3 regions of the Cellulosimicrobium sp. NPDC055967 genome follow, and region 1 is predicted to be linked to each of the others. Evidence: predicted binding sites of a transcription regulator. Region 1 holds the regulator's gene; each other region holds the start of a gene.
The links. Region 1 encodes LexA, which represses DNA repair genes until DNA is damaged. Its sites were predicted from a motif close to TCGAACANNTGTTCGA; they were not measured.
Positions count from the first base shown of each region.

Region 2: a site for LexA is predicted at 1,258-1,273, ahead of uvrA (excinuclease ABC subunit UvrA). Genes of this name have one in related genera too.
Region 3: a site for LexA is predicted at 2,616-2,631, ahead of ruvA (Holliday junction branch migration protein RuvA). Genes of this name have one in related genera too.

Region 1 is NZ_JBHJYJ010000007.1:142,397-152,443, forward strand. Features, by position in the region: gene hflX (GTPase HflX) at 1-1,089, shown strand, start outside; gene ACFC2L_RS11530 (ATP-dependent DNA helicase) at 1,223-3,331, shown strand; gene ACFC2L_RS11535 (L-lactate dehydrogenase) at 3,381-4,391, shown strand; gene lexA (transcriptional repressor LexA) at 4,518-5,252, opposite strand; gene ACFC2L_RS11545 (LysM peptidoglycan-binding domain-containing protein) at 5,596-5,940, shown strand; gene nrdR (transcriptional regulator NrdR) at 6,382-6,921, shown strand; gene ACFC2L_RS11555 (aldo/keto reductase) at 7,016-8,104, opposite strand; gene ACFC2L_RS11560 (DUF5302 domain-containing protein) at 8,272-8,466, shown strand; gene ACFC2L_RS11565 (pyridoxamine 5'-phosphate oxidase family protein) at 8,548-8,967, opposite strand; gene serA (phosphoglycerate dehydrogenase) at 9,087-10,047, opposite strand, start outside.
Region 2 is NZ_JBHJYJ010000004.1:301,436-311,482, reverse strand. Features, by position in the region: gene ACFC2L_RS08140 (protein kinase family protein) at 1-24, shown strand, start outside; gene ACFC2L_RS08135 (YciI family protein) at 83-382, opposite strand; gene ACFC2L_RS08130 (MBL fold metallo-hydrolase) at 474-1,181, opposite strand; gene uvrA (excinuclease ABC subunit UvrA) at 1,303-4,287, shown strand; gene ACFC2L_RS08120 (OsmC family protein) at 4,391-4,876, opposite strand; gene uvrC (excinuclease ABC subunit UvrC) at 4,993-7,206, shown strand; gene rapZ (RNase adapter RapZ) at 7,227-8,213, shown strand; gene yvcK (uridine diphosphate-N-acetylglucosamine-binding protein YvcK) at 8,217-9,182, shown strand; gene whiA (DNA-binding protein WhiA) at 9,268-10,047, shown strand, end outside.
Region 3 is NZ_JBHJYJ010000004.1:70,652-80,698, forward strand. Features, by position in the region: gene ACFC2L_RS06970 (hypothetical protein) at 1-291, opposite strand, end outside; gene pdxT (pyridoxal 5'-phosphate synthase glutaminase subunit PdxT) at 355-1,005, shown strand; gene ACFC2L_RS06980 (YebC/PmpR family DNA-binding transcriptional regulator) at 1,012-1,773, shown strand; gene ruvC (crossover junction endodeoxyribonuclease RuvC) at 1,981-2,550, shown strand; gene ruvA (Holliday junction branch migration protein RuvA) at 2,715-3,353, shown strand; gene ruvB (Holliday junction branch migration DNA helicase RuvB) at 3,380-4,432, shown strand; gene yajC (preprotein translocase subunit YajC) at 4,643-5,089, shown strand; gene secD (protein translocase subunit SecD) at 5,168-7,165, shown strand; gene secF (protein translocase subunit SecF) at 7,165-8,280, shown strand; gene ACFC2L_RS07015 (adenine phosphoribosyltransferase) at 8,277-8,882, shown strand; gene ACFC2L_RS07020 (RelA/SpoT family protein) at 8,957-10,047, shown strand, end outside.

The sequences.
Region 1 (10,047 bases):
CTGGCCGACGTCGTCGCCGCCAGCGGAGCCGACACGGTCGTGATCGACGGCGAGCTCGCGCCCTCCCAGCGGCGTGCGCTCGAGGACATCGTCAAGGTCAAGGTGATCGACCGGACCGCCCTGATCCTCGACATCTTCGCCCAGCACGCGAAGTCCCGGGAGGGCAAGGCGCAGGTCGAGCTCGCCCAGCTCGAGTACCTCCTCCCGCGCCTGCGCGGGTGGGGCGAGTCGATGTCCCGGCAGGCCGGTGGTCAGGTCGGCGGGGCGGGCGCGGGCATGGGCTCGCGTGGTCCGGGTGAGACGAAGATCGAGCTGGACCGCCGCCGCATCCGCAACCGCATGGCCAAGCTGCGCCGGGAGATCCAGGCGATGGCCCCGGGCCGCGAGACCAAGCGCGCGTCGCGCAAGCGGCACGCGGTCCCGTCCGTCGCGATCGCGGGCTACACGAACGCGGGCAAGTCGAGCCTGCTCAACGCCATCACGGGCGCGGGCGTGCTCGTCGAGAACGCCCTGTTCGCGACGCTCGACCCCACGGTGCGCCGCACGCGCACCGAGGACGGTCGCGTGTACACGCTCGCCGACACCGTCGGGTTCGTCCGCGCGCTGCCGCACCAGCTCGTCGAGGCGTTCCGGTCGACGCTCGAGGAGGTCGGCGACGCCGACCTGCTGCTCCACGTGGTGGACGCGTCGCACCCCGACCCGGAGGGCCAGATCGCGGCGGTGCGCCACGTCCTGGCCGACATCCCGGGCGTGGAGGACGTGCCCGAGGTGATCGTCCTCAACAAGGCCGACGTCGCGGACCCCGAGACGATCGCGCGGATCCGGCTGCGCGAGCGGCGCACGGTGGTGGTCTCGGCGCACACGGGCGAGGGGATCGAGCACCTGCGCGAGCTCATCGCGCACGAGCTGCCCCGCCCGGACGTCGAGATCGACGTCGTCGTCCCCTACCACCGCGGCGACCTCGTGCACCGGGTCCACACCGAGGGCGAGATCGACCACGAGGAGCACACGCCCGAGGGCACGCTGCTGCGCGGTCGCGTCGCCCAGGCGCTCGCGACCGAGCTCGTCGGGGCCTCGGCCCAGGGCTGACCGGCCCGCACCGGACCTCGGCCCGACGCTCTCCACGGCCCCGTGCGGCTCCTGCCGCACGGGGCCGTGCCGTGCCCGGCGCCGTCGTCCACAGGGCCTCCGCCCCGTGGGTGACCGACCGTAGACTCGGCGGGTGCCCCCCTCCACGCGACCTGCCCCCGACCGCGTCGACGCCGAGGGGCCGGGGACGACGGCCGGCACCGCGGGAGGCGACGTGCCCGACGTCGACGCGCTGCTCGACGTCGCCGTCACGCGGCTGGGCGGCGCGCGGCGCGACGGCCAGCACGCGATGGTACGCGCGGTCACCGACGCGATCGAGGGGTCGGAGCACCTCGTGGTGCAGGCGGGCACGGGCACGGGCAAGTCGCTCGGGTACCTCGTGCCCGCGGTGCGGCACGCGGTGGCGACCGACGAGCGGGTGATCGTCTCGACCGCGACGCTGGCGCTCCAGCGCCAGGTCATCACGCGCGACCTCCCGCTCGTCGCCGACGCCGTCGCTGACCGCCTCCCGCGCCCCGCGACGATCGCGCTCCTCAAGGGCTGGCACAACTACCTGTGCGTCCACAAGATCGCGGGCGGGTACCCGGCCGACGAGCCGACGCTGTTCGACCTGCCGGGCGAGTCCGCGGGCGCCGCCGACCACCCCGCCGCACGCGGCGGGACCAGCGCCGCGGCGCTCGGCGAGCAGGTCGTGCGCCTGCGCGAGTGGGCCGACGAGACGTCGACCGGGGACCGGGACGACCTCGTGCCGGGGGTGAGCGACAAGGCGTGGCGGCAGGTCTCGGTCACGGCGCTCGAGTGCCTCGGCCAGCGGTGCCCCCTGCTCGCCGAGTGCTTCCCCGAGAAGGCGCGCGCGACGGCACGGGAGGCCGACGTCGTGGTGACCAACCACGCGATGCTCGGCATCGCCGCGATGGGCTCGCCCGGCGTGCTGCCCGAGCACGACGTGCTCGTCGTCGACGAGGCGCACGAGCTCGCCGACCGGGTGACCGCGGCGGCGACGGTCGACCTCTCCGTCCCGGCGATCGAGAGCGCGGCCCGCCTCGCGCGGCGGCACGGGGGCGTCACGACGGACGCGCTGGACGCGGCCTCGGCCGCGTTCGGCACGGTCGTCGGAGCGCTGCCCGCCGAGCGGTTCCCGGACGGGCTGCCCGAGGGCGCGCGCTCCGCCGTCGCCGCCGTGCGCGACGCCGCGCGCGAGGTGCTCTCGACGCTCAAGCCCGAGACCGGGGTCACCAAGCCGGCCCAGCCCGACTCCGGCCTGAAGATGGCGCAGTCGACCATGCTGCAGCTCTTCGAGGTCGCCGAGCGCATGGCCGCGGACCCGACCGGGCACGACGTGCTCTGGTGCTCCCGGCCCGGCGAGGGCGGTTGGTCGGCCGACCGGTTCGGGGAGGGCGCGAGCCGCCTGCACGCCGCCCCGCTGGGCGTCGCGGGCCTCATCCGCACGCACCTGCTCGCCGAGCGCACCGGGGTCTTCACCTCGGCGACGCTCGCGCTCGGCGGGAGCTTCGACGCCGTCGCGCGCACCTTCGGGCTCGGCGGCGGCGAGAGCGGGGACGCCGACGCGCCGCGGTGGCGCGGGCTCGACGTCGGCAGCCCGTTCGACTACGCGCGGCAGGGCATCCTCTACGTCGCCAAGCGGCTGCCGACGCCCGGCCGCGAGGCGTCCACGGAGCACCAGCTCGACGAGATCGCCGCGCTCGTGGAAGCGGCGGGCGGCCGCACGCTCGGCCTGTTCTCGTCGCGTCGCGCCGCGGTGGCCGCTGCGGAGGCGATGCGCGAGCGGCTCGACGTGCCGATCCTGTGCCAGGGCGACGACCAGCTCCCCACGCTCGTGCGCGAGTTCGCCGACGACCCGGCGACGTGCCTGTTCGGCACGCTGTCGCTGTGGCAGGGCGTCGACGTCCCGGGGCCGTCGTGCCATCTCGTGCTCATCGACCGGATCCCGTTCCCGCGCCCGGACGACCCGGTGAAGTCGGCGCGGGCCCGTGCCGTCGAGGCCGCGGGCGGCAACGGGTTCATGCAGGTCTCGGCGACGCACGCCGCGCTCCTGCTGGCGCAGGGCGCCGGTCGGCTCGTCCGGTCGACGGCGGACCGTGGCGTGGTCGCGGTCCTCGACCCGCGCCTCGTGACCGCGCGCTACGGGACGTTCCTCACGCGGTCCATGCCGGGGTTCTGGCAGACGACGGACCGTGACGTCGCCACCGCTGCGCTCCGGCGCCTCACCGCTCTAGGCTGAGTCCTTTCCCGCGAGCATCAGGGAACCCAGCGAACTTCACGGAGGCGACATGACGACGAGCACGTCCCCGCACGGCACGGGCGACGCGACCACGGGCGGGCCGGGAGGGGGAGCGCGGACGACCAAGCTGGCGATCGTCGGCGCGGGCGCCGTCGGGTCGACGCTGGCCTACGCGGCCCTCATGCGCGGGGCCGCGCGCACGGTCGCGCTCCTGGACGTGAACCGGGCGAAGGTCGAGGCGGAGGTGCTCGACCTCCAGCACGGCATCCAGTTCATGCCGATGGCCCGCGTCGAGGGGTCGGACGACGTCGCGGTGTGCGCAGGGGCCGACGTGGTCGTCGTGACGGCCGGGGCCAAGCAGAAGCCCGGCCAGACGCGGCTCGACCTCGCCGAGGGCACGATCGGCCTCATGCGCACGATCCTTCCCGGGCTGGTGGAGGTCGCCCCGGACGCGGTCTACGTCATGGTGACGAACCCGGTCGACATCGTCACGTACGCGGCGCTCAAGTTCTCGGGGCTGCCACCGTCGCAGCTCTTCGGCAGCGGGACGGTGCTCGACTCGTCGCGCCTGCGCTTCCTCGTGGCCCAGCACTGCGGCGTGGCGGTGCAGAACGTCCACGCGTACATCGCCGGCGAGCACGGCGACAGCGAGATCCCGCTATGGAGCTCGGCGACCATCGGCGGCGTGCCGCTCCTCGAGTGGCCGGGACTCGGTGGCCGTGGCCCGCTGACCGAGGCGGTGCGCGACGACATCGCGCGCGAGGTCGTGCAGTCGGCCTATCGGATCATCGAGGGCAAGGGGGCGACGAACTACGCCGTCGGGCTCGCGGGCACGCGCATCATCGAGGCCGTGCTCGACGACGAGCACCGCATCCTGCCCGTCTCGACGCTGCTCGACGGCGCGTACGGGCTCGACGACGTGTGCCTCTCGCTGCCCACGCTCGTCGACCGTCGCGGCGCCAGCGAGCGGGTCGAGGTGCCGCTGGCCGCGGCAGAGCTCGCCGGGCTGCGCTCGTCCGCGGAGTCGCTGCGGGGCGTCGCCCGGCGCTTCGGCCTCTGACCCACCGGGCCCGCCGACGGGGTCCGCGCACCGCGAGAGCCGGGTGGTCGACGACCACCCGGCTCTCGCCGTGCTCGGTGACTGTGACTGTGACGGGGACGACGACGGGGACCGGACCCCGTGCGCTCAGAGGCTGCGCAGGACGGAGACGACGCGCCCGAGGACCTGGGCGTCGTCGCCCGGGATCGGGTCGTACGCCGCGTTGTGCGGCATGAGCCAGACGCGACCGTCCGCGCGGCGCAGGGACTTCACCGTGGCCTCGCCGTCGATCATCGCCGCGACGATCTCGCCGTTCTCCGCCACGGGCTGGCGGCGTACGACGACCCAGTCGCCGTCGCAGATCGCGGCGTCGACCATCGAGTCGCCCTGCACCCGCAGGAGGAAGAGCTCGCCCTCGCCGACGAGCTGGCGGGGCAGCGGGAAGACGTCCTCGACGACCTGCTCCGCGAGGATCGGGCCGCCGGCGGCGATGCGGCCGACCACCGGGACGTACGACGGCGCCGGGTGCGCCTCGTCGTACGCGGGCTCGGTCGCGGAGCCCGCCGCCGTGAGCGGGGTGGCGCGGCGCGCGTCGTCCGGTTGAACGACCTCGATCGCGCGGGGGCGGTTCGGGTCGCGCCGCAGGAACCCCTTGCGCTCGAGCGTCGTGAGCTGGTGCTTCACCGACGACGGGCTCGTCAGGCCCACGGCCTCGCCGATCTCCCGCATGCTCGGCGGGTAGCCGCGCTGCTCGACGCACGCGCGGATGGTCTCGAGCACGAGGCGCTGCCGCGGCGTGAGCCCGTCACCTCCCGCCGACCCGTCCGGGAGCTCGCGCACCTCGGCGAGCCCCCGTGCCCTGTCCGTGCCTCGTCCCGCCATGGTCGCTCCGCCTTCGTCCGTCGCGGCCGCCGACGCCTCCCGGGCCTGCAGCCTCCCCTCCCCGGCGCGTGCGCTCCGGGACCTCGGTCGCCCCTCCGGGTCCGAGCGGACATGTCCGGCGAACCGACCTGACCCCAGGCTAGGGGAGGTTGCGACACGAATCAAACACCTGTTCGAGCATGTCTCGACTCCGTGGGTCGTTCGTGATAGACCTTCGTACAGGTGTTCTACGTACACGTGTTCGACCGGTCCGGGTCGGCGCGGAGGCGAAGGGCTCGCGGCGTCCGATCGACCGGGGAAGGCGATCGGGCCCGCGGGCCGGGACGGAGCAGGGATGGATGCGATGACGATCTCGACGGTCGGGCCCCTCGGCCCTGGGGCAGGGCGAGCGGGGGAGCGGCCGCTGCGGCTCACGCGGCGGGGCCGCGTGGTCCTCGTGCTCCTGGCCGCCGTGGTCCTGCTGCTCGCCGCACGGGTGGGCGTCGCCGTCGCGAGCGGTCCGGGAGAGCCTCTGGAGGTCCGGGTCCACGTCGTGAGTTCGGGCGAGACCCTCTGGGAGCTCGCGCAGGGCGTGGCGGCCCCGGGCGAGGACCTGCGCGACGTCGTGAGCGGGCTCGCCGAGCTCAACGGGCTCTCGTCGTCGGGCCTCCAGGCCGGTCAGAGGATCCTCCTGCCGACATCCGCCTGACGCCGAGCCCCGCGGTCTCAGGGGGCCGGTGCGGTGTGACGCAGGACGGTGCGGTGTGACGCAGGACACGGGAGGAAACGGCTCCGCACGGTGCGCAGGGGTTGCGGTGGCATTTAGGTCACCCTAAGTTAGTGTCACCTCACAACGCCGGCTGGGGGGCTGGGCGGACGAGGCGAGGAGCACGCGGTCCACCGCGACTCCTGTGCACGTCACCGCGCGTGAGGCGAGTCACGCGCGAGATGGGGACGGGGGCGTCCCGACGGGGGCGGTCGAACACGACCGCCCCCGTTCTGCCGTCCACGCGCCCCGGTGCGGCTGCCCGCGCGCCGCCGCGTCACCGCGCGCGAGCCGCCGGCGTCGGAGGCGTGTTGCACCGTCCTGCCGCGACGGCATACGTTCGTCGCGCCGACCTGTCGGCGCGAACCCGCGGAGGAGCCCGCCATGCACTGCCCGTTCTGCCGCCACGCGGACTCCCGCGTCGTCGACTCGCGCACCTCGGACGACGGCGCGTCGATCCGTCGGCGCCGTCAGTGCCCCGAGTGCAACCGCCGATTCACGACGATCGAGACCGCGAGCCTGTCCGTGGTCAAGCGCTCCGGCGTGACGGAGCCCTTCTCGCGCGAGAAGATCGTCAACGGCGTGCGCAAGGCCTGTCAGGGGCGGCCCGTCAACGAGGACGACCTGGCGGTGCTCGCGCAGCGCGTCGAGGAGACCATCCGGGCGAGCGGCAGCGCCGAGCTCGACGCGTACGAGATCGGGCTCGCGATCCTCGGGCCGCTGCGCGAGCTCGACGAGGTCGCCTACCTGCGCTTCGCGAGCGTCTACCAGGCGTTCGACTCGCTCGAGGACTTCGAGAGCGCGATCACCTCGCTGCGCGTCGAGCGCGAGGAGCGCGAGACGGCCGCGGCGCGGGCCGAGGAGGGCTCGGGCAGCACCGCTGCGGACGCCGACGTGCGCGAGCACACCGCACCGCACGCCTGAGGCGTCGCGCGCAAGGTCACGTCGCGGCGCCGTGCGCGAGGTCACGTGGTGCCCCCGGCGGAGGGCCCGGGTCGTCGACGTTCGCCCGGCGGGCCTACAGGTCGCTGGACCGCGACGCCCAGATGTTGATGCCGGTGTCCGCGGGCAGCGCGTCGACGGCGGCGAGCTCCTCGGCGGAGAGCGGCGGCGCGTCGAGCGCGGCGAGGTTCTCGTCGAGCTGTCGCGTCGAGCTCGCGCCGAGCAGCACGGAGGTGACCCGCTCGTCCCGCATCGCCCAGAGGATCGCCGTCGTGGCGAGGCTGCGCCCGTGGGCGCGGGCGAGGTCGTCGAGCCGGCGGACGTGGTCGAGGTTCGCCTCCGAGAGGAATGCCGGTCGCAGCGGCCCCCCGCGCGCCGCGCGCGAGTCGTCCGGGACCCCGTGCAGGTACCGGTCGGTGAGCATCCCCTGGGCGAGCGGCGAGAAGGCGACGACGCCGAGTCCCTCGGCGCCGGCGACGTCGAGCACGGACGCGCCTGCGGGGTCGTGCGGGTCGGGCTCCTCGACCCACCGGTTGAGCATCGAGTACGACACCTGGGTCACGACGAGGTCGACGCCCACCTGCTCCGCGACCTGCAGCGCCTCCCGGGTGCGGCGCGCCGAGTAGGACGAGATGCCCGCGTACCGCGCGCGCCCCGAACGGACCGCGGTGGCGAGCGCGCCGACGGTCTCCTCGAGCGGCGTCGTCGGGTCGAAGCGGTGGGAGTAGAAGATGTCGACGTGGTCGAGCCCGAGGCGACGCAGCGAGGCGTCGAGCGAGGAGAGCAGGTACTTGCGCGAGCCGCCCTCGCCGTAGGGACCGGGCCCCATGCGGTAGCCGGCCTTGGTCGTCACGACGAGCTCGTCGCGCACGGGCCGCAGCTCGCGCGCGAGGAGGTGCCCCAGCGACTCCTCGGCCGCTCCGCCCGGCGGGCCGTAGTTGTTCGCGAGGTCGAGGTGGGTCACCCCGCGGTCGACCGCGTGCAGCACGATCTCGCGCTGCGTCGCCCGCGGGTCGGCGTCGCCGAAGTTCTGCCACAGACCCAGCGACACCGCCGGCAGCGCCAGCCCGGAACGGCCGAGACGGCGGTGCGGCAGCGGGGCGTGGTCCGCGGACGACGCCGCGGAGGGGCCGGCGGCGGGGGCGGTGGAGGAGTCGGTCGGCACGGGGCCGACGCTACCGGACGCCACCCGACCGTCCCTCGGGGAGCGGCTGACCGGCGGACAAATCAGGTGGCGTCCGGCGTCGGGGTGCGGGAGGCTGGTCGAGGTGCCCGCACCGTCGGGCCGACCGCAGTGCACGACCGAGTTCCCCCATCGACGAGGAGACCGCCATGGCGTCCGACCAGCAGCGATCCGCTGCAGACACCGCACCGACCGACGAGGCCAAGGCGAAGTTCCGGGAGGCGCTCGACCGGAAGAACGCCGCACGCCACCGCACGGCCGACGGCGAGTCCAACACCGGGGCGGTGCACGGGTCCGAGACCGTGGGCCCGGTCCAGCGCACGTTCCGCCGCAAGTCGGGCTGACCGCCGGTCCGGCTCAGCGCTCGTCGTCCGGTCGCCCCGTCGGGGTGGCCGGACGACGCACGTCCGGGGCGACGACGGTCGCTAGGCTTCCGAACGGGCGAAGCGTCGCCCGGTCAGCTCGCGGACCTCGATGACGACCCACTCCTCGGTCGGCACGTCGACGACGGGGACGAGCGGGGCCGCGTCCGCCAGGACGGCGTCGACCTCGTGCTCGGAGCGCACCCGGCGCGCGGTGCCGCGGGCGACGACGCTCCAGGCCCCGTCGTCGTCGACGTGGTCCCACTCGAGCGCGACCCGCTCGTTGGTCGCGAGGGTCGCGAGCTTGGTCCCCGGCACGGTGCGGAACGCGAGCGTGCGCCCGTGCGCGCGGACGGTCACGGGGTAGATGTCCGGCTCGCCCCGCACGCTCACGGCGAGGCGTGCGACGTGGGTCCCCTCCACGAGGTCCCACGACGCGTCCGCGTCGAGGATCTGCGGCCCGTCGTGCGTGTATCCGGTCATGCCTCATCGTGGCACCGCCGAGCGCGGGGCGCTCAGCGGCGAAGGTCATGCCGCCCGAGGACCTTCGCCGCGTGCGCCGGGGCCACCGGTGCACGCGGCGAAGGCGCTCGTGGTGAGCGTCAGTCGAGGACGCGCAGGGCGATCGTCTGCTCCATCGCGGCGAGCGCCTCGATGACGGCGGGCTCGACGCGCGAGCCGACGTCCGTGACGACGTAGCCGATCTCGCCACGCGTGGCGAGGAGCTGACCCTCGATGTTCGTGCCGTGCTCCGCGAGGGTCGCGTTGACGGCCGCGAGGACGCCCGGCGTGTTCCGGTGCAGGTGCGTGATGCGCGTGATCCCGGTCGTCTGCTCGAGCGCGAGGTTCGGCACGTTGACGCTGAGCGTCGTCGAGCCCGTCGTGAGGTAGTCGCGCAGCTTGGCCGAGACGAACTGGCCGATCGCCTCCTGCGCCTCCTCGGTGGAGCCGCCGATGTGCGGCGTGAGGATGACGTTCGGCAGGCCGCGCAGCTCGGAGTCGAACGCGTCGCCCTTGCGCTTGGGCTCCTGCGGGAACACGTCGACGGCGGCACCGGAGACGCGGCCCTCCTCGATCGCCTCGCGCAGCGCGCCGTAGTCCACGACGAACCCGCGCGACAGGTTGAGGAAGATCGAGCCCTGCCGCATGCGGGCGAACTGCTTGGCGCCGAACAGCCCGGCGTTGCCCTGGCGGCCGTCGACGTGCAGCGTGACGACGTCCGCCTGCTCCAGCAGCTCGTCGAGCGTGTCCATGCGTCGCGCGTTGCCGAGCGCGAGCTTCTCCGCCGTGTCGTAGAAGACCACGGACATGCCGAGGTTCTCGGCCACGACCGAGAGCTGGGTGCCGATGTTGCCGTAGCCCACGATGCCGAGCGTGCGGCCGCGGACCTCGTGCGCGCCCTCGGCCGACTTGTCCCAGCGGCCCTCGTGCAGCGCGCGGTCGCGCTCGGTGAGGCGGCGCGTGAGCGCGATGATCTCGGCGAGCGCGAGCTCGACGACGGAGCGCGTGTTCTGGAACGGGGCGTTGAACACGGCGACGCCCTGCGACGCGGCGGAGCGCAGG
Region 2 (10,047 bases), on a different contig from region 1:
CCCGTACCCGGCCCCGCCGGGTGAGACGCCGGGGAGGGCGGAGCGTCCTCGGGCGCGCGCGCCGGGCCCGGGGCGGTGCCCGTCAGACGCGGTCGGCCCAGTCGCCGATGATGGGGGCCCACGGGCGCACCGTGCGCTCGGCGACGAGCCCCGCACGCCCGAACGGGTCCTCGTCGAGGACCGCGGCGACGGCGTCGGGCGTCTCCCCGTCCAGGACCAGCAGGGCCCCGGCCGGCGCGCCCTCGTGCGCGGGCAGCGGGCCGGACGCCAGGAGCGTGCCCCGGGCATGGAGCGTGCCCAGGAACGCGCGGTGCTCCGGGCGCAGGGCGTCGAGCTCGGGGGCGCGGTCGGCGTAGACGTAGGTGACGGCGTGGATCGGCATGGCGCCAGTGAACCAGGCCGACCCCACGACGCGCGGTCGGGTCCGCGCCTCGGTCGTCGTCGCGGCGTCCGGGCCGCGCGGCCGGGTTCCGCTACCAGCCGCGCTCGCGCCACGCGTCGAGGTGCGGTCGCTCGGCGCCGAGGGTCGTGTCCGCGCCGTGGCCGGGGTAGACCCATGTCGCGTCGTCGTACCGGTCGAAGACGCGCTCCGTGACGTCCGCGAGGAGCCGCTCGAAGCGCTCCGGGTCGCGCCCGGTGCTCCCGACGCCGCCCGGGAACAGCGAGTCGCCCGTGAACAGGTGAACCCGGCCCGCCACGGCCTCCGGCTCGTGCACCTCGGTGGGCTCGCGGTACGCGAGCGCGACCGACCCCGGGGTATGGCCCCGCAGCGCGACGACGTCGAGCACGACGTCCCCGGCACGGACGACGTCCCCGTGGCGGAGGCGCCGCACGACGTGCACGCCGGCGGCCGCCGCGACGGCGTCGGCGTCGGGAGCCCCGACGGCCGTCGCGGCCCCCGTGACCGCGACGATCGACGCGAGGGCGCGCAGGTGGTCCAGATGGCGGTGCGTCGTGACGACGACGTCGAGGCGCGCGGTCGGCGACCCCTCGCGGACGAGCGCGAGGACGTCGTCGGGCGCGTCCGCCGCGTCGATGAGGACCTGGGCGCCCGTGCGTCGGCACGTGAGGAGGTAGACGTCGTTGGCGAGCGGCCCGACGGCGAGCTTGCGGACCTCGACCTCGTCGAGGCGGCGCACGTCGCCGCGCCCGCCCACGACGACCTGTCCGGTGTACGTCATGCGGTCAGTCTGCCTCGCCCGGCGACCGCGGGTGGGGCCGCGGTGAGCGTTCGCCGCAGGACGCGCGAAGGTGACGTCGAACACCTGTGCGAATGTGGGTGGTCGGTCGTACGATGCTGCGGTGAGCAATCGCCTCGTCATCTCCGGTGCCCGCGAGCACAACCTCCGCAACGTCGACCTCGACCTCCCGCGGGACAAGCTCATCGTCTTCACGGGACTCTCCGGCTCGGGCAAGTCGTCGCTCGCGTTCGACACCATCTTCGCGGAGGGGCAGCGCCGCTACGTCGAGTCGCTGTCCGCGTACGCGCGCCAGTTCCTCGGGCAGATGGACAAGCCCGACGTCGACTTCATCGAGGGCCTGTCGCCCGCGGTGTCGATCGACCAGAAGTCCACGAACCGCAACCCGCGCTCGACCGTCGGCACCATCACCGAGGTCTACGACTACCTCCGCCTGCTCTTCTCGCGCGCCGGGACGCAGCACTGCCCCGTGTGCGGCGAGCGCGTGACCGCGCAGACCCCGCAGCAGATCGTCGACCGCCTCCTGGAGCTGCCGGAGGGCACGCGGTACCAGGTGCTCGCGCCGGTCGTGCGCGGGCGCAAGGGCGAGTACTCCGAGCTCTTCAAGGAGCTGCAGACCAAGGGCTTCGCCCGCGCCCGCGTCGACGGCGAGGTGCGCACGCTCACCGACGTCCCGGCGCTCGAGAAGAAGCTCAAGCACGACATCGAGGTCGTCGTCGACCGCCTCGTGGCACGCGAGGGCGTGCAGCGCCGGCTCACCGACTCGGTCGAGACCGCGCTCGGGCTGGCGGGCGGACTCGTCGTCATCGAGCTCGTGGACGCCGACGTGGACGACCCGGCGCGCGAGCGCCGCTTCTCCGAGAAGCGCGCGTGCCCCAACGACCACGAGCTCGCGCTGGACGAGATCGAGCCGCGCACGTTCTCCTTCAACGCGCCCTACGGCGCGTGCCCCGAGTGCACCGGCATCGGCTTCCGCCTCGAGGTCGACCCCGACCTCGTGGTGCCGGACGTCGAGAAGTCGCTGGGCGAGGGCGCGGTCGCGCCGTGGGCGCAGATCTCCTCGGAGTACTTCGAGCGGGTGCTCACGGCGCTCGCGGACGACCTCGGGTTCTCCATGGACACGCCGTGGCGGGCGCTGCCCGAGCGTGCGAAGAAGGCGGTCCTGCACGGGCAGAACCACCAGGTGCACGTGCGGTACAAGAACCGCTGGGGCCGCGAGCGGCAGTACTCGACCGGGTTCGAGGGCGTCATCACGTTCCTCGAGCGCCGGCACACGGAGACCGAGTCGGACTGGTCCAAGGAGAAGTACGAGGCCTTCATGCGCGAGGTCCCGTGCCCCGTGTGCCAGGGCGCGCGCCTCAAGCCCGAGGTCCTCGCGGTCAAGGTCGGGGGCAGGTCGATCTGGGACGTGTGCCGTCTCCCGCTGCGCGAGGCCGCGGCGTTCCTCGGGACGCTCGAGCTGGGCGCGCGCGAGCGCGCGATCGCGACGGAGGTCCTCAAGGAGATCGACGCGCGCCTCGGGTTCCTGCTCGACGTCGGTCTCGACTACCTCTCGCTCGAGCGCCCGGCGGCGACGCTGTCCGGCGGCGAGGCGCAGCGCATCCGGCTCGCGACGCAGATCGGCTCCGGCCTCGTGGGCGTCCTCTACGTCCTCGACGAGCCGAGCATCGGCCTGCACCAGCGCGACAACCGTCGCCTCATCGAGACGCTCACGCGCCTGCGCGACCTCGGGAACACGCTCATCGTCGTCGAGCACGACGAGGACACCATCCGGACCGCGGACTGGGTCGTCGACATCGGCCCGGGTGCGGGCGAGCACGGCGGGCGCGTCGTCCACTCCGGCGACTACGCCGGTCTGCTGGAGGCGCCCGAGTCGGTCACGGGCGCCTACCTCGCGGGCCGTCGCAGCATCCCGCTCCCGGCCGAGCGCCGCCCGACCGACCCGGGCCGTCAGGTCAAGGTCGTCGGCGCGCGCGAGCACAACCTCACGGGCATCGACGTGAGCTTCCCGCTCGGCACGCTCACCGCCGTGACCGGGGTGTCGGGGTCCGGCAAGTCGACCCTGGTGAACTCCATCCTCTACACGGTCCTCGCCAACGAGCTCAACGGCGCTCGCCAGGTCGCGGGGCGGCACACGCGCGTCACGGGCCTGGACCACCTCGACAAGGTCGTGCACGTCGACCAGGGGCCGATTGGGCGCACGCCGCGGTCGAACCCGGCGACGTACACCGGCGTGTGGGACCACGTGCGCAAGCTCTTCGCGGAGACCACCGAGGCCAAGGTGCGCGGGTACACGCCGGGCCGCTTCTCGTTCAACGTCAAGGGCGGCCGCTGCGAGGCGTGCTCGGGCGACGGCACCCTGAAGATCGAGATGAACTTCCTCCCGGACGTCTACGTGCCGTGCGAGGTGTGCCACGGCGCGCGATACAACCGCGAGACGCTCGAGGTGCACTTCAAGGGCAAGACCGTGGCCGACGTCCTCGACATGCCGATCGAGGAGGCGTCGGAGTTCTTCGCGGCCGTCCCGGCGATCTCGCGGCACCTCAAGACGCTCGTCGAGGTCGGCCTCGGGTACGTCCGCCTCGGGCAGCCTGCCCCGACGCTGTCGGGTGGCGAGGCGCAGCGCGTGAAGCTCGCGAGCGAGCTGCAGAAGCGCTCGACCGGGCGCACGATCTACGTGCTCGACGAGCCGACGACGGGCCTGCACTTCGAGGACATCCGCAAGCTGCTCGGCGTGCTGCAGTCGCTCGTCGACAAGGGCAACAGCGTCCTCGTGATCGAGCACAACCTCGACGTCATCAAGAGCGCCGACTGGGTCGTCGACATGGGACCCGAGGGCGGTTCGGGGGGCGGCAAGGTCGTGGCGCAGGGCACGCCCGAGCAGGTCGCACGCGTCGAGGCGAGCCACACCGGCCGCTTCCTCGCGGAGATCCTCGACCAGCACGACCCCGTGCCGGTCGGTGCGCCGACGAAGCCCGGCGCGGCGCAGGCGCCCGCGGCGAAGGGAGCCAAGGGCCGCTCGGCCAAGGCTCGCCGGGCGACCGACGAGGGCACGACCCGCCCCCGCCGCAAGGCCTCCGCGGCCTAGCCGGTGCCCGACGCGGGTGCGCCGGTACGCCGTCCGGTCGTGACCCCGCGGCGACGCGTCCTCGGCGCGCCGCCGCGGGCGTCGACGACGGCGGGCGGGGTGCTCAGGCGGCGGCCCGTCGCGCGGGCGCCGGCTCGACGAGCACGCGGAAGTTCACCGAGCGCGCGATGAAGCAGTGGTCGTGCGCGCGCTGGTGGAGCGCGGCCAGCGCCTCCTCGTCGGTCCCCGGGCCGTCGTCGACCACGACGCGGGGGTGCAGCGTGACGTCCGTGAACTGCCCCTCGCCGCCGGACTCGACGCGCATGGTGCCGGTGACGTCGTCCACGTACTCCCGCACGACGACACCCGCCGCCGCGGCGAGGTGGAGGAACCACAGCATGTGGCACTGCGAGAGGCTCACGACGAACAGCTCCTCAGGGCTGTAGCGCGTCGGGTCGCCCCGGAACGCCGGGTCCGCGGACCCGGGCAGCGGCGGCCTCCCCTCGAGGAGCACGTCGTGGTCCCTGCCGTAGGCCGTGTAGGAGGCGGTGCCCCTGTCGCCCGCGCCCGTCCAGCGGACCGTGGCGGCGTACCCGTGCTGTGCACTCATGGCCGCCACCCTAGCGGGCGGTGGTGCAGGTCACACCACGTCTTTGCCGGCGTTGCGGCGGCCGCCGCACGTCCCCCGCCACCGCACCGTCGGTGGCCTCGCCTAGGCTGGAGAACATGGCTGATCCCGCGACGTACCGCCCGGCGCCGGGGGAGATCCCCACCTCGCCGGGCGTCTACCGGTTCCGCGACGACCACGGGCGCGTGATCTACGTCGGCAAGGCCAAGAACCTGCGTGCACGCCTGTCGAACTACTTCCAGGACGTCGCGAACCTGCACCACCGCACGCAGACGATGGTGACGACCGCGGCGTCCGTCGAGTGGACCGTCGTCGGCACCGAGGTCGAGGCCCTCGCGCTCGAGTACTCCTGGATCAAGGAGTTCGACCCGCGGTTCAACGTCAAGTACCGCGACGACAAGTCCTACCCCTACCTCGCCGTGACGATGGGGGAGGAGTTCCCCCGCGCCCAGGTCATGCGCGGCGCCAAGCGGCCCGGCACCCGGTACTTCGGCCCCTACGGGCACGCGTGGGCGATCCGCGAGACGCTCGACCTCCTGCTCCGCGTCTTCCCGGTGCGCACGTGCTCGGCGGGCGTGTTCAAGCGGGCCCACCAGACGGGCCGCCCGTGCCTCCTGGGGTACATCGACAAGTGCTCGGCGCCGTGCGTCGGGCGCATCACGCCCGAGGACCACCGGGCGCTCGCCGAGGACTTCTGCGACTTCATGGCGGGCGACACGCAGCGCTTCGTGCGCCGCCTCGAGCGCAAGATGAACGAGGCCGCCGCCGCGATGGAGTACGAGGCCGCGGCGCGCCTGCGCGACGACATCGTCGCGCTCCAGCGCGCGACCGAGAAGAACGCGGTGGTGCTCGGCGACGGCACCGACGCCGACGTGTTCGCGCTCGTCGGCGACGAGCTCGAGGCGGCCGTCCAGGTGTTCCACGTGCGCGGCGGGCGGATCCGCGGCCAGCGCGGCTGGATCGTCGAGAAGGTCGAGGACGTGACCGACGCGGAGCTGGTCGAGCACCTGCTCCAGCAGGTCTACGGCGCGGCCGAGGAGGCCGCGGCGGCCGACCCGGGGACCGGCCAGGGCCGGGCCGGCGCGCGCGACGTCGTCCCGCGCGAGGTGCTCGTCCCCGTCCTGCCGCCCGACACCGCGCAGGTCACGACGTGGCTCTCCGGCCTGCGGGGCGCGCGCGTCGACGTCCGCGTGCCGCAGCGCGGCGACAAGAAGGAGCTCGCCGCCACCGTGCGCGCGAACGCGGAGCACGCCCTCGCCCTGCACCGCACGCGCCGCGCGGGCGACCTCACGACGCGCAGTCAGGCGCTGCGCGAGATCCAGGAGGCGCTCGACCTCGACACCGCCCCGCTGCGGATCGAGTGCTACGACGTCTCGCACAACCAGGGCACGTACCAGGTCGCGTCGATGGTCGTGTTCGAGGACGGCCTCGCGCGCAAGAGCGAGTACCGCCACTTCACCGTGCGCGGGCCCGACGGCGACGGGGCCGCGGACGACACCGCGGCGATGTACGAGGTCATCACGCGCCGGTTCAAGCGCTACCTGTCCGACCGCTCGCGCTCGGGCGAGGTGGAGCTGGACCTCGAGGCCGACGACGTCGCGACCGGGTCCGACGCCGCGGGCCGTCGCGCGGAGCGGGCCGCGGAGGCCGCGGGGTACGTGCCGCGCAGCGGCGAGGTCGACGCCGACGCCCCCGTGGACAAGCGGGCGCGGTTCGCCTACCCGCCGAACCTGGTCGTGGTCGACGGCGGCCCCCCGCAGGTCGCGGCCGCCGCCCGGGCGCTGGCCGACCTGGGGATCGACGACGTCGCGCTGTGCGGCCTCGCCAAGCGCCTCGAGGAGGTGTGGGTCCCGGGGGAGGACTACCCCGTGATCCTCCAGCGCTCGTCGGAAGGGCTCTACCTGCTGCAGCGCGTGCGCGACGAGGCGCACCGGTTCGCCATCGCCCAGCACCGCAGGCAGCGCAGCAAGGGCATGACGGCCTCCGCGCTCGACGACGTCCCCGGCCTGGGGCCGGCACGGCGCACCGCGCTCCTCAAGCACTTCGGCTCGCTCAAGCGCCTGCGGGCGGCGAGCGCCGAGGAGATCGCGACCGTGCGGGGCATGGGCGAGCGCACGGCGCGCGCCGTCGTCGCCGCCCTGGGCGGAGCCGCGGAGCCGTCCCCGGGCGCGGCCCCCGCGGAGCGGTCGCCCGCCGAGGGCGACGTGCGCCCGGACCCCGTGCAGGACGCCGTGCGCGACGGCGTGGAGGACGACGTGCAGGACGGCGCGCGGGACACTCCGGTGGGCGACGGGGCCGCGGCCCGGGCGTGAGCGGCTGGCATGCTGGTGCCATGACCTCGGAGCCGACCCCGGACCTCAGCCCGCAGGGGCCGCCCGCCCGCGTGCCGGAGCCCTCGCCCACCACCGTCCCGAGCGGGATCCCCGCGATCGAGGCGGCGACCCACCCCCCGGAGGCGCGCGAGGCCGAGGTGCTCATCATCACGGGCATGTCGGGCGCGGGCCGCACGCGGGCCGCCGCCGTGCTCGAGGACCTCGACTGGTACGTCGTCGACAACCTGCCGCCGCGCATGATCGTCCCGCTCGTGGACCTCATGACCCGGTCGGGCTCGGCGCTCGAGCGCATCGCGGCGGTCGTCGACGTGCGCGGCCGCGAGTTCTTCACCGACCTCGTCGAGGTGCTCGACCACCTCCGGCAGAACGGGGTGTTCTACCGCATCCTGTTCCTCGACGCGTCCGACGAGGTGCTCGTGCGCCGGTACGAGCAGGTCCGGAGGCCGCACCCGCTGCAGGGCGAGGGGCGCATCCTCGACGGCCTGGCCGAGGAGCGACGCCTGCTCGCGAGCCTCGAGGAGCGCTCCGACGTCGTGATCGACACGTCCGAGCTCACCGTGCACGACCTCGCGCGCGAGGTCCGTGCCGCCGTCGCCGACGGCACGCCGGAGACGCTGCGCATCAACGTCGTCTCGTTCGGGTTCAAGTACGGGCTGCCCCTCGACGCCGACCACGTGGTCGACGTGCGGTTCCTCGCGAACCCGTACTGGATCACCGAGCTGCGCCACCTCACCGGCCGCGACGCCCCGGTGCGCGACTACGTGCTCGGGCGCCCCGGCGCGCTCGAGTTCATCGACCGGTACGTGAGCGCCCTGGAGCCGGTCCTCGCCGGATACCTGGGCGAGGAGAAGCGCTACGTGACGATCGCCGTCGGCTGCACCGGGGGCAAGCACCGCTCCGTCGCGATCAGCGAGGCGATCGCCGCACGCCTGCGCGCGCAGGGGCAGCGCGTCATCGTGACCGCCCGCGACCTCGGCAAGGAGTGATCGGTGGTCGCCAAGCGCAACCCCGCCGTCGTCGCCCTGGGCGGCGGCCACGGCCTGTCCGCGAGCCTCTCCGCGCTGCGCCTCATGTCCGACCGGCTGACGGCCGTCGTGACGGTGGCGGACGACGGCGGGTCGTCGGGGCGCCTGCGCTCCGAGCTCGGCGTGCTGCCCCCGGGGGACCTGCGCATGGCGCTCGCGGCGCTGTGCGACGACTCGGAGTGGGGCCGCACGTGGAGCGCGCTCCTGCAGCACCGGTTCACGTCCGAAGGGGACCTCGACAACCATGCGGTGGGCAACCTGCTCATCGTCGCGCTGTGGGAGCTCCTCGACGACCCGGTCGCCGGGCTCGACTGGGTGGGCAAGCTCCTCGGCGCGCGCGGGCGCGTGCTGCCCATGGCGGCGGTGCCGCTCGGGATCGAGGCCGACGTGCGGACCGGCGACCGCCTGGAGACGGTCGTCGGGCAGAGCCACGTCGCCGTGACCCACGGGCGCATCGAGCAGCTCCGGCTCGTGCCCGCGGACCCGCCCGCGTGCGCGGAGGCGGTCCAGGCCGTCGAGGAGGCGGACTGGGTCGTGCTCGGGCCGGGGTCGTGGTTCTCGTCGGTGATGCCGCACCTGCTCGTGCCCGAGCTCGCGCGGGCCCTGCACGAGACCAGCGCGCGACGCTGCGTGACCCTCAACCTGTCGAGCGAGACGGGGGAGACGTACGGGCTCTCCGCCACCGACCACCTCGAGGCCCTGCACAAGCACGCGCCCGGGCTCCGGATCGACGCCGTCGTCGCCGACCCGTCCGCCGTCGAGGACACCGAGCAGCTCGCGGAAGCGGCCGCGCGCATGGGGGCGCGGCTCCTCCTGCGGCAGGTGCGGCGCGGAGACGGCACGCCGCGGCACGACGCGCTGCGCCTGGCGGCGGCCTACCGGGACGTGTTCGACGACTTCCTCGGCGACGTCGGCTCGCCCGCCCGCTGATCCGCGCGCCGGGGCGCGCCGGACGGCCCTCGGGGCGCCCGGCCCGCCGCCGCGACGCGTCGGCATCGGTGGCAGGATGTCCCGCATGGCGCTCACGGCACAGGTGAAGGACGAGCTGGCTCGACTGCGGGTGGACAAGACCTCGTGCCGCAAGGCGGAGGTCTCGGCGATGCTCCGGTTCTCGGGCGGGCTGCACCTCATCTCGGGCCGCGTCGTCATCGAGGCCGAGCTCGACACGGCGATCGCGGCGCGCCGCCTGCGCGAGACCATCGCGGACGTCTACGGGCACACGAGCGAGCTCATCGTCGTGTCGGCGGGCGGGCTGCGCAAGAGCAGCCGCTACGTCGTGCGGGTCGTGCGCGACGGCGAGTCGCTGGCCCGCCAGACGGGCCTCCTGGACCAGCGCGGGCGGCCCGTGCGGGGCCTCCCGCCGCAGGTCGTCTCCGGCGGGGTGGAGGAGGCCGAGGCGGCGTGGCGCGGCGCGTTCCTGGCGCACGGGTCCCTCACCGAGCCGGGCCGGTCGTCGGCGCTCGAGATCACCTGCCCGGGACCGGAGGCCGCGCTCGCCCTGGTCGGCGCGGCCCGCCGCCTCGGCGTCTCCGCGAAGTCGCGCGAGGTCCGCGGCGTCGACCGCGTCGTGATCCGGGACGGGGACGCGATCAGCGCGCTCCTCACCCGCCTCGGTGCGCACGAGGCGGTCCTCGTCTGGGAGGAGCGGCGCGCCCGGCGCGAGGTGCGCGGGACCGCGAACCGGCTCGCGAACTTCGACGACGCGAACCTGCGCCGCTCGGCCCGGGCCGCGGTCGCGGCGGGCGCGCGCGTCGAGCGTGCCTTCGAGATCCTCGGCCCGGACCTGCCCGACCAC
Region 3 (10,047 bases), on a different contig from region 1:
GTCCGCCTCGCCCGGGACGTCGCCGGAGGCGAGCGCCGCCGAGCCGGGGGCGCCCGTGCTGTCGACGACGCCCGTCGGCAGCGCCCGCAGGAAGGTCGTGGCGCCGAGGACGCCGGCGACGAGCGCGACCACGAGCAGGACCGCGCCGACCACGATCAGGACCGTCGCGCCGCGCGTGCTCCGCGGCGGACGGGGCGGGAGGCCGGGGTACGGGGCGGAGGGACCCGGGTACCCGGACGGCGGCCGGGCGGGGTACGGCGGTGTCGGTCCGGGGCCGTGCGGAGTGGTCACGACGGCGAGGCTAGCAACAGCCGTGGCGGGGTGCGGGCGACGACGGACGTATCATTCCCGTTCGTGACGATCACGATCGGAGTCCTGGCACTGCAGGGCGACGTGCGCGAGCACCGCGCCGCGCTCGAGGCCGCGGGCGCGCGCACGGTCGGCGTGCGGCGCCCCGAGGAGCTCGCCGCCGTCGACGGGCTCGTCCTCCCCGGGGGCGAGTCGACGACCATCGAGAAGCTCCTGCGGACCTTCGAGCTCGACGAGCCGCTGCGCGCGCGCATCGCCGAGGGTCTGCCTGTCTACGGCTCGTGCGCGGGCATGATCCTGCTCGCGGACCGCATCCTCGGCGGCACGGCCGGCCAGCGGACCCTCGGCGGGCTCGACGTGACGGTCCGGCGCAACGCGTTCGGCCGGCAGGTCGACTCGTTCGAGACCGACCTCGAGCTCGCGGGCCTCGCCCCGCGGGACGGCGGGCGTGGTGAGGTCACGAGGCCGGGCCCGGTGCACGCGGTGTTCATCCGCGCGCCGTGGGTCGAGGAGGTCGGCCCCGGCGTCGAGGTGCTCGCCCGCATCCCCGACCACGAGGCGCCCGGCATCCCCGCAGCCGCCGCCGGTAGGATCGTCGCAGTCCAGCAGGGATCGCTGCTCGCCACCTCGTTCCACCCGGAGATCTCCGGGGACGCGCGCGTGCACGAGCTGTTCGTCAGAATCGCGAAGGGGTAGGAACGCATGTCAGGGCACTCCAAGTGGGCCACTACCAAGCACAAGAAGGCGGCCATCGACGCCAAGCGCGGCAAGCTCTTCGCGAAGCTCATCAAGAACATCGAGGTCGCGGCGCGCACCGGCGGCGGTGACCCCGCGGGCAACCCGACGCTGTTCGACGCCATCCAGAAGGCGAAGAAGTCGTCGGTCCCCAACGACAACATCGACCGCGCCGTCAAGCGCGGCTCCGGCACGGGCGCCGACGCCGTCGACTACCAGACGATCATGTACGAGGGCTACGGCGCCAACGGCATCGCCGTGCTGGTGGAGTGCCTCACGGACAACAAGAACCGTGCGGCCTCCGAGGTGCGCCTCGCCTTCAGCCGCAACGGCGGCAACCTCGCCGACCCCGGCTCGGTGTCGTACCTGTTCTCGCGCAAGGGCCTCGTCGTCGTGCCGAAGGCGGACGGCGTGACCGAGGACGACGTCATGCTCGCCGCGCTCGAGGCGGGCGCCGAGGAGGTCACCGACCAGGGCGAGGTGATCGAGGTCCTGTGCGAGGCGAGCGACCTCGTCGCCGTGCGCACGGCGATCCAGGAGGCGGGGCTCGAGTACGACTCCGCCGACTCGATCTGGCACCCGTCCATGGAGGTCGAGGTCGACGCGGACGGTGCGCGCAAGATCCTGCGCCTCATCGACGCGCTCGAGGACAGCGACGACGTGCAGAACGTCTACGCGAACTTCGACGCGTCGGACGACGTCATGGCGGAGCTCGAGAACGACGACTGATCCGGCGCAGCTCGCGTCCGGGTGGTCGGGTCGCGGTGGGGCCGGGAGGTCGGTGCGCGGTCTACCATCCGCGTCGCTCGTGCCTCGCGCCGCTCCCGCCAGGCCCGCCACGACCGCGCACCGACCTCCCGGCCCCACCGCTGGCTGGTCCGTCGCCGGCCCGCGTGGCACGGCCGGTCCGTGCTGTTCACGTGAAAGGGTCAGGGGGTGCGCGTTCTCGGTGTGGATCCTGGGCTGACCCGGTGCGGCGTCGGGGTGGTGGACTCCGCGCGGGGGCGGCGGGCCGAGCTCGTGGCCGTCGGCGTGATCCGGACGGACCCGGACCTCAGCGTGGACCTGCGGCTCCTGCGGATCGCCGAGCGGCTCGACGCGTGGTTCGACGAGCACGTGCCGGACGTCGTCGCGGTCGAGCGCGTGTTCGCCCAGCACAACGTCGGGACCGTGATGGGCACGGCCCAGGCCGCGGGTCTCGCGATGGTCGGTGCGGCGAGGCGCGGCGTCCCCGTGGCGCTGCACACCCCGTCGGAGGTCAAGGCCGCGGTGACGGGGAGCGGGCGCGCGGGCAAGGAGCAGGTCCAGCGCATGGTCGCGAGCATCCTGGGGCTCGCGGAGCCGCCGAGGCCCGCGGACGCGGCCGACGCGCTCGCGCTCGCGATCTGCCACCTGTGGCGACCGTCAGGTGCGCTCCAGGGCGGCGAGCGGCACGAGCTGACGCCGGCGCAGCGCGCCTGGGTCGCGGCGGAGCACGCGGCGAAGGGCCGGCGGGCACCGCGCTGACGGCTGCTGACGCGGCTCGTGTCGGTCGGCCGGGGCGTGGGCGCACCTTGCTAGAGTGACCGCGGTCGTACGGGTGTTCGACGCACTCCTCGGCGCCGTCCACGGTCGTCGGGCCGGGGGACCATCGGACCAGGTCGGCGCTGCCGACCGGGAGAGGAGCCTGGGTGATCGCGTCGCTGAGCGGAGTCGTGGCGAGCGTCCAGCTCGACCGCGCCGTGCTCGAGGTCGGGGGAGTGGGCTACCTCGTGCACGCCACGCCGGCCACCCTCGCGGGCCTGCGCGTCGGTGCGGACGCGCGGCTCGCGACGAGCCTCGTGGTCCGCGAGGACTCCTTCACCCTCTACGGGTTCGCCGACGACGACGAGCGGACCGTCTTCGAGACCGTCCAGACCGTCAGCGGCGTCGGGCCGCGGCTCGCGCTCGCGATGCTCGCGGTGCACACGCCCGACGCGCTGCGGCGCGCCGTGGGCGGTGGCGACATCGCCGCCCTCGTGCGCGTCCCCGGCATCGGCAACAAGGGCGCGCAGCGGATCGCGCTCGAGCTGGGCGACAAGCTCGGACCGCCCACGGGTGCCGACGCCCCCGAGGCGGGCGCACCCGCCGCCGGGACCGGACCGCGTCGGGTCGACGACCGTCGGGACCAGGTGGTCGAGGCGCTCGTCGGGCTCGGCTGGAACCTCAAGGCCGCGGACGACGCCGTCTCCACCGTCCTCGCCGAGGCCGGCGTCGACGTCGTCGAGGCGCCCGACGTGGCGGGCGCGCTGCGCGCCGCGCTGCGCGTCCTCGGCGGACCGAGGAGCTGACGGTGGCGAGCTTCGACCAGGTGGGCGTGGACGGCTTCGGCGGGGACGGCACGTTCTCGTCCGAGCGGATCGTCGCGGCGGGAGCGGACGACCTCGAGCGCGCCGCCGAGGCGGCGCTGCGACCCCGCAGGCTCGAGGAGTTCGTCGGGCAGGCCGTCGTGCGCGACCAGCTCTCGCTCGTGCTCCAGGCCGCGCTCGCCCGCGGGAGCTCGCCGGACCACGTGCTCCTGTCCGGGCCCCCCGGGCTCGGCAAGACGACGCTCGCCATGATCATCGCCGCAGAGCTCGGCACGTCCCTGCGCGTCACGTCGGGACCGGCGATCCAGCACGCCGGGGACCTCGCGGCCGTCCTGTCCTCGCTCGAGGAGGGCGAGGTGCTCTTCATCGACGAGATCCACCGCCTCGCGCGGCCCGCGGAGGAGCTCCTCTACATGGCGATGGAGGACTTCCGGGTCGACGTCGTCGTGGGCAAGGGCGCGGGCGCGAGCGCGATCCCGCTCTCGCTGCCGCCCTTCACCGCCGTCGGCGCCACGACGCGCGCCGGGCTGCTGCCCGCGCCGCTGCGCGACCGGTTCGGGTTCACCGGGCACCTCGACTTCTACTCGAGCGAGGAGCTCGAGCGCGTGCTCTCCCGGTCGGCCGGGCTGCTCGGCGTCGCGCTCGACCCGGACGCCGCGCGCGAGATCGCCGGTCGCTCGCGGGGCACGCCCCGCATCGCCAACCGCCTGCTGCGGCGCGTGCGCGACTGGGCGCAGGTCCGCGGTGACGGGAGCATGGACCTCGCGGCCGCGCGCGCGGCGCTCGAGGTCTACGAGGTGGACCCCATCGGCCTGGACCGCCTCGACCGGGCGGTCCTGACGGCCCTGTGCACGCGCTTCAACGGCGGCCCGGTCGGGCTGACGACGCTCGCCGTGACGGTCGGCGAGGAGGCGGAGACGGTCGAGACGGTCGCCGAGCCGTACCTGGTCCGCGAAGGGCTGATCGGGCGGACGCCCCGGGGGCGCGTCGCGACGCCGGCCGCGTGGGCGCACCTCGGGCTCACCCCGCCGCGCGAGGGCGGCACGCTGTTCGACGCCTGACGGCGGTCCCGCCAGGCGCCCGGAGGCGAGCCCGCTCGCGGGTCCGGGTACGGGTCCCGTGACGACGGTCACAGGCGCGTCGAACGTGGTCCTAGAATGGTCGGGACCCGAGCGGGCGGAACTCCGCGGCGAGACGGCTCGTTGGTGAACCGTGCGCGCACGCCTAGACTGCGCGCAGATCCCGCACAGAACAGGACACGAGACTCCGTCATGGATATCAGCTTCATCCTCATCCTCGCCCTCGCGGCGGGCGCGATGTTCCTCATGACCAGCCGCACCCGCAAGCAGCAGCGCGAGGCCCAGAACTTCCGGGCGAACCTCGCCCCCGGGCAGGAGGTGATGACGGGCTCGGGCATGTTCGGCACGATCGTCGACGTCGACGACGACGCCGACGTCATCACGATCGAGTCCACGCCGGGCAACCAGTCCCGGTGGCTGCGGGCGGCCATCGCGAAGCTGGTCGACCCGCCGGTCGAGCCCGAGGAGGAGCCGGAGCCCGACGAGGCGACCGACGGCGACGCGCTCTACGGCAGCGCGCCCTCCGCGTCCAAGGAGGACGTCGACGACCTCGTCGTCCCCGACGACCTGTCCGGCCTGACCGGCGGGACCACGGACAAGGACCGTGACCGTCGCGACGAAGGCACCGAGAGCAAGTGACCGTGCGCCGGTCGCCCCGAGCGACCGGCGCCTGACCTGGTCGGCCTCGCGGCCGACCGCACGAGAAGAGACAGACAGTTGGCCAACTCCAGCACGCGCCGTTCCCGGCCCGTCCGGACGATCGTCCTGTTCCTGCTCCTGAGCGTCGTCCTTTTCGGCGTGCTCTTCGCAGGGACCAAGACGGACGGCCGTTCGGCGGACAACCCGGGCGGCGCCTCCTTCGCCCCTGCGCTCGCGCTCGACCTCGAGGGCGGGACGCAGATCGTCCTGCAGCCCGTGACGGAGGACGCGTCCGCAGTCACGCCCGAGACGATCAGCCAGGCGATCAACGTCATCCGCCAGCGCATCGACGCGCAGGGCGTCTCCGAGACGGAGATCACGAGCCAGGGGCGCGACAAGATCGTCGTCGGCATCCCGGGCCAGCCGTCCCAGGAGACGATCGACCTCGTCAGCACCTCGGCCCAGATGCGGTTCCGACCGGTCCTCGCCGTGGGCATGCCGACGGCGACGCCCGCCGAGGACGCGACGGGTGACGAGGCCGCGACGGAGGAGAGTGCGGATCCCGCGGCCGAGTCCGCGGACCCCGCGACCGACGAGGCGACGGACCCCGCTGCTGACGAGGCCACGGACCCCGCGGCGGACGCGGCGACGGACGCCCCCGCCGACGACGCGACCGACGCGGAGGCGACGCGCCCGGAGAACCCCAGCGACCTGGCGCAGATCACGCCGGAGCTGCAGGCGGAGTTCGACGCGCTCGACTGCACCCTGCCGGAGAACCAGGTCGGCGGCGACAGCGGGCCGACCGACTCGGCGTTCGTCTCGTGCGCCGACGAAGGCTCGGCCAAGTACATCCTCGGTCCGGTCGAGATCGAGGGCACCGACATCTCGAACGCGAGCTCCGGCCTGCGCGTCGGGCAGAACGGCGTCGTCACGAACGAGTGGGTCGTCAACCTCGAGTTCGACTCCGAGGGCACCAAGGAGTTCCGCGACGTCACCACGCGCCTCACGTCGCTGCCGGCCCCGCAGAACCAGTTCGCGATGGTGCTCGACGGGCTCGTCATCTCCGCGCCGGTCTCGCAGGTCGTCATCCCCGACGGCAAGGCCGAGATCTCCGGCAGCTTCACGCGCGACTCGGCCGCGACGCTCGCCAACCAGCTCAACTTCGGCGCTCTCCCGCTGACGTTCGAGGTGCAGAGCCAGGAGCAGATCTCGGCGACGCTCGGGAGCGAGCAGCTCCAGAAGGGCCTCATCGCCGGCGTCATCGGTCTGGTGCTGGTGTTCATCTACTCGCTCTTCCAGTACCGGATGCTCGGGTTCCTCACCATCGCGTCGCTCATCGTGGCGGGCGTGGTCACCTACCTGACCATCGCGCTCATGTCGTGGGGGATCGGCTACCGCCTCTCCCTGGCGGGCGTCGCCGGCCTCATCGTCGCGATCGGCTTCACAGCGGACTCGTTCATCGTGTACTTCGAACGCATCCGCGACGAGCTGCGCGACGGGCGCACCCTCCAGCAGGCGGTGTCCAAGGGCTGGGCGCGTGCACGCCGCACGATCCTCGCCGCAAAGGCCGTCAACCTCATCTCCGCGGTCGTGCTCTACTTCCTCGCGGTGGGTGGCGTCCAGGGCTTCGCCGTCACGCTCGGTCTCACGACGATCATCGACGTCGCCGTGGTCTTCTGGTTCACGCACCCGGTGATGGAGCTCGTCGCACGCGTCCCGTTCTTCCGGGACGGGCACAAGTGGTCGGGCCTCTCGCCGGACCGGCTCCAGACGCGCGGCCCGCGCTACGTCGGCGCCGGCAAGGTGGTCGGGCCGGGGCAGCCCGCCGACCGCCGCGACGCCCCCGTGGCCGCGACCGGGCCCGCCGGTGCGAAGGGCGAGGACGAGCTCGTCCTCGCCGGGTCCGCGCCGCGGACGCCGGCGCGCACCGAGGACGGGCGACGACTGACGATCGCCGAGCGCCGCGCGGCGGAGCGTCGCGCCGCCGCCGCACAGGAACCGGCACCCGGTGGCACGGACGGGCCGGCGGACGCCGCGCCCTCCGCCATCGACGGTGAGAACGAGGAGAACCGCTGATGGCCGCCCGTAGCTTCGCGCAGTGGGGCAACGACCTCTACACGGGGCGCAAGTCCTACCCGATCGTCCAGCAGCGCAAGCGCTGGTTCATCGTCGTGGGCGTCCTCAGCCTGCTCTCCGTCATCGTGATCGCCGTTCAGGGACTCAACCTGGGTCTCGACTTCCGCGGCGGCTCCGAGTTCACGGTCACGAGCATCACGGACAAGTCGCAGGAGCCGGCCGTCGACGCCGTGCACTCGGTCGCGCCCGACGCCGAGCCTCGTGTGTCGAGCGTCGGCGAGAGCGCCCTGCGCGTCCAGACCGCCGAGCTCGCCGACGAGGACCAGGTCAACGCGGTGCGCCAGGCGCTGGCGGACGCGTACGGCGTCGACGTGAACGAGGTCGCGAGCGCGTTCGTCGGCCCAACCTGGGGCGCCGACGTGTCGTCGCGCGCGCTGTGGGGCGTCGTCGTGTTCATCGGCCTGGTCGCGGTCTTCATGGCGATCTACTTCCGCGCCTGGCGCATGTCGCTCGCCGCGATCATCGCGCTGCTCGCCGACCTGCTCATCTCCGCGGGCGTCTACGCCGCGGTGGGGTGGGAGGTCACGCCGTCGACGATCATCGGGTTCCTCACGATCCTGGGCTACTCGCTGTACGACAAGGTCGTGGTGTTCGACAAGGTCCGCGAGAACACGGCGGGCATCCTCGACCAGACCCGCAGCACCTACGCCGAGCGGGCCAACCTCGGTGTGAACCAGACGCTCGTCCGGTCGATCAACACCGGAGTCGTCGCGCTGCTCCCGGTCGCGGGCATCCTCTTCATCGGTGCCTTCGCCCTCGGCGCGGGGACGCTGCGGGACATCTCGCTCTCGCTCTTCGTCGGTATCGCCGTCGGCACCGCGTCGTCGATCTTCCTCGCGACGCCGCTCGAGGTCTGGCTCCGCACCCGGGAGCCGGCGATCGCCGCGCACACGCGCAAGGTCGAGGCCCTGCGTGCCGAGCGGCTCGCGGACGCGGGCGAGGAGTCGGACGACGACGCCGTGCTCGCCGCGGCGGGCGTGTCGGGTCACCGTCAGCTCCAGCCGGGCGAGCACCTGGGCAACAAGGCGCAGCCGCGTCGCCGTCGTCCCCGATGACGGACCTGCACCACACGCCGACCGGCGAGGTCGACGGCCTGCGGGCCGTCGGCCTCGCCGGTCTCGGCGCGCAGCGCGCCTCCCGCGTGCTCGAGCTCGTCCGCGCCGTGCCCGACTATCCCGGGCCCGGCATCACGTTCCGCGACATCACCGGGCTCCTCGCCGACGGGGAGGCCTTCGGCCACGTCGTCGAGGCGCTCGGGGACGTGGCCCGCGCGGCGGGCGGCATCGACCTCGTCGCGGGCATGGAGGCGCGGGGCTTCCTGGTCGGAGCCCCGCTCGCGACGCACCTGGGCGTCGGCTTCGTGCCGCTGCGCAAGGCCGGCAAGCTGCCGCCGCCCACGGACGCCGTGACCTACGACCTCGAGTACGGCACCGCGACGATCGAGCTCCGGTCGGGAACACTGCCGCCCGGTGCGCGTGTTCTGGTGGTGGACGACGTGCTCGCGACCGGGGGCACGGCGGCCGCGGGCGCCGAGCTCGTCGAGCGCGGGGGAGGCGTCGTCGTCGGCCTCGCGTTCCTCCTGGAGCTCGAGGGACTGGGTGGTCGGGAGCGGCTCGCGGGCCGCGACGTGACCACGCTCGTCCACGTCGAGTCGTAGGATTGCCACTCCGGTCGTCTCGGCTGGTCGTCGACACGGTGTCGGCGATCGCCGACCTGCGGAAGGAGGCGCGCATGAGCGAGAACACCCGGACGTCGCGCGCCCCGGAGAAGGCGGGCGCCCAGCCCGCTCCCGGCGCGGGCGGTTCCGGCGGGCGCGGGGTGCGGTCGCGCCTCGTCCGCTTCGGTGCCCGACCCAACGCGGGCAGCCCCGCGCTCGAGCCCGTGCTCCAGGCCGTCCGCACCAACCATCCGCGGACCGACCTCACGGTCATCGAGCGCGCCTACGAGACCGCGGAGCGCGCGCACCGGGGGCAGCTGCGCAAGAGCGGCGACCCGTACATCACGCACCCGGTCGCCGTCGCGACGATCCTGGCCGAGCTCGGCTTCGACGGGTCGACCCTCGCCGCCGCGCTGCTGCACGACACGGTGGAGGACACCGACTACTCCCTCGCGCAGCTCACCGAGGAGTACGGCGAGGAGATCGCCATGCTCGTCGACGGCGTGACCAAGCTCGACAAGGTCACGTACGGGGACGCCGCGCAGGCGGAGACGGTGCGCAAGATGGTCGTCGCCATGGCGCGCGACATCCGCGTGCTCGTCATCAAGCTCGCCGACCGTCTGCACAACGCGCGCACCTGGAAGTACGTCTCGTCGTCGTCGGCGGGCCGCAAGGCGCGCGAGACGCTCGAGATCTACGCGCCGCTGGCGCACCGCCTCGGCATGAACACGATCAAGTGGGAGCTCGAGGACCTGTCCTTCCAGGCCCTGTACCCGAAGGTCTACGACGAGATCGTGCACCTCGTGGCGGAGCGGGCCCCGGCGCGCGAGGAGTACCTCGCGGTCGTGCGCGAGCAGGTCACGGCGGACCTGCGCAGCGCGAAGATCAAGGCGACCGTCACCGGCCGGCCCAAGCACTACTACTCGATCTACCAGAAGATGATCGTGCGCGGGCACGACTTCGCGGAGATCTACGACCTCGTCGGTGCGCGCGTCCTCGTGGACAGCGTCCGGGACTGCTACGCGGCGCTCGGCGCGCTGCACGCGCGGTGGAACCCCGTGCCCGGGCGGTTCAAGGACTACATCGCGATGCCGAAGTTCAACATGTACCAGTCGCTGCACACGACGGTCATCGGCCCCGGCGGCAAGCCGGTCGAGATCCAGAT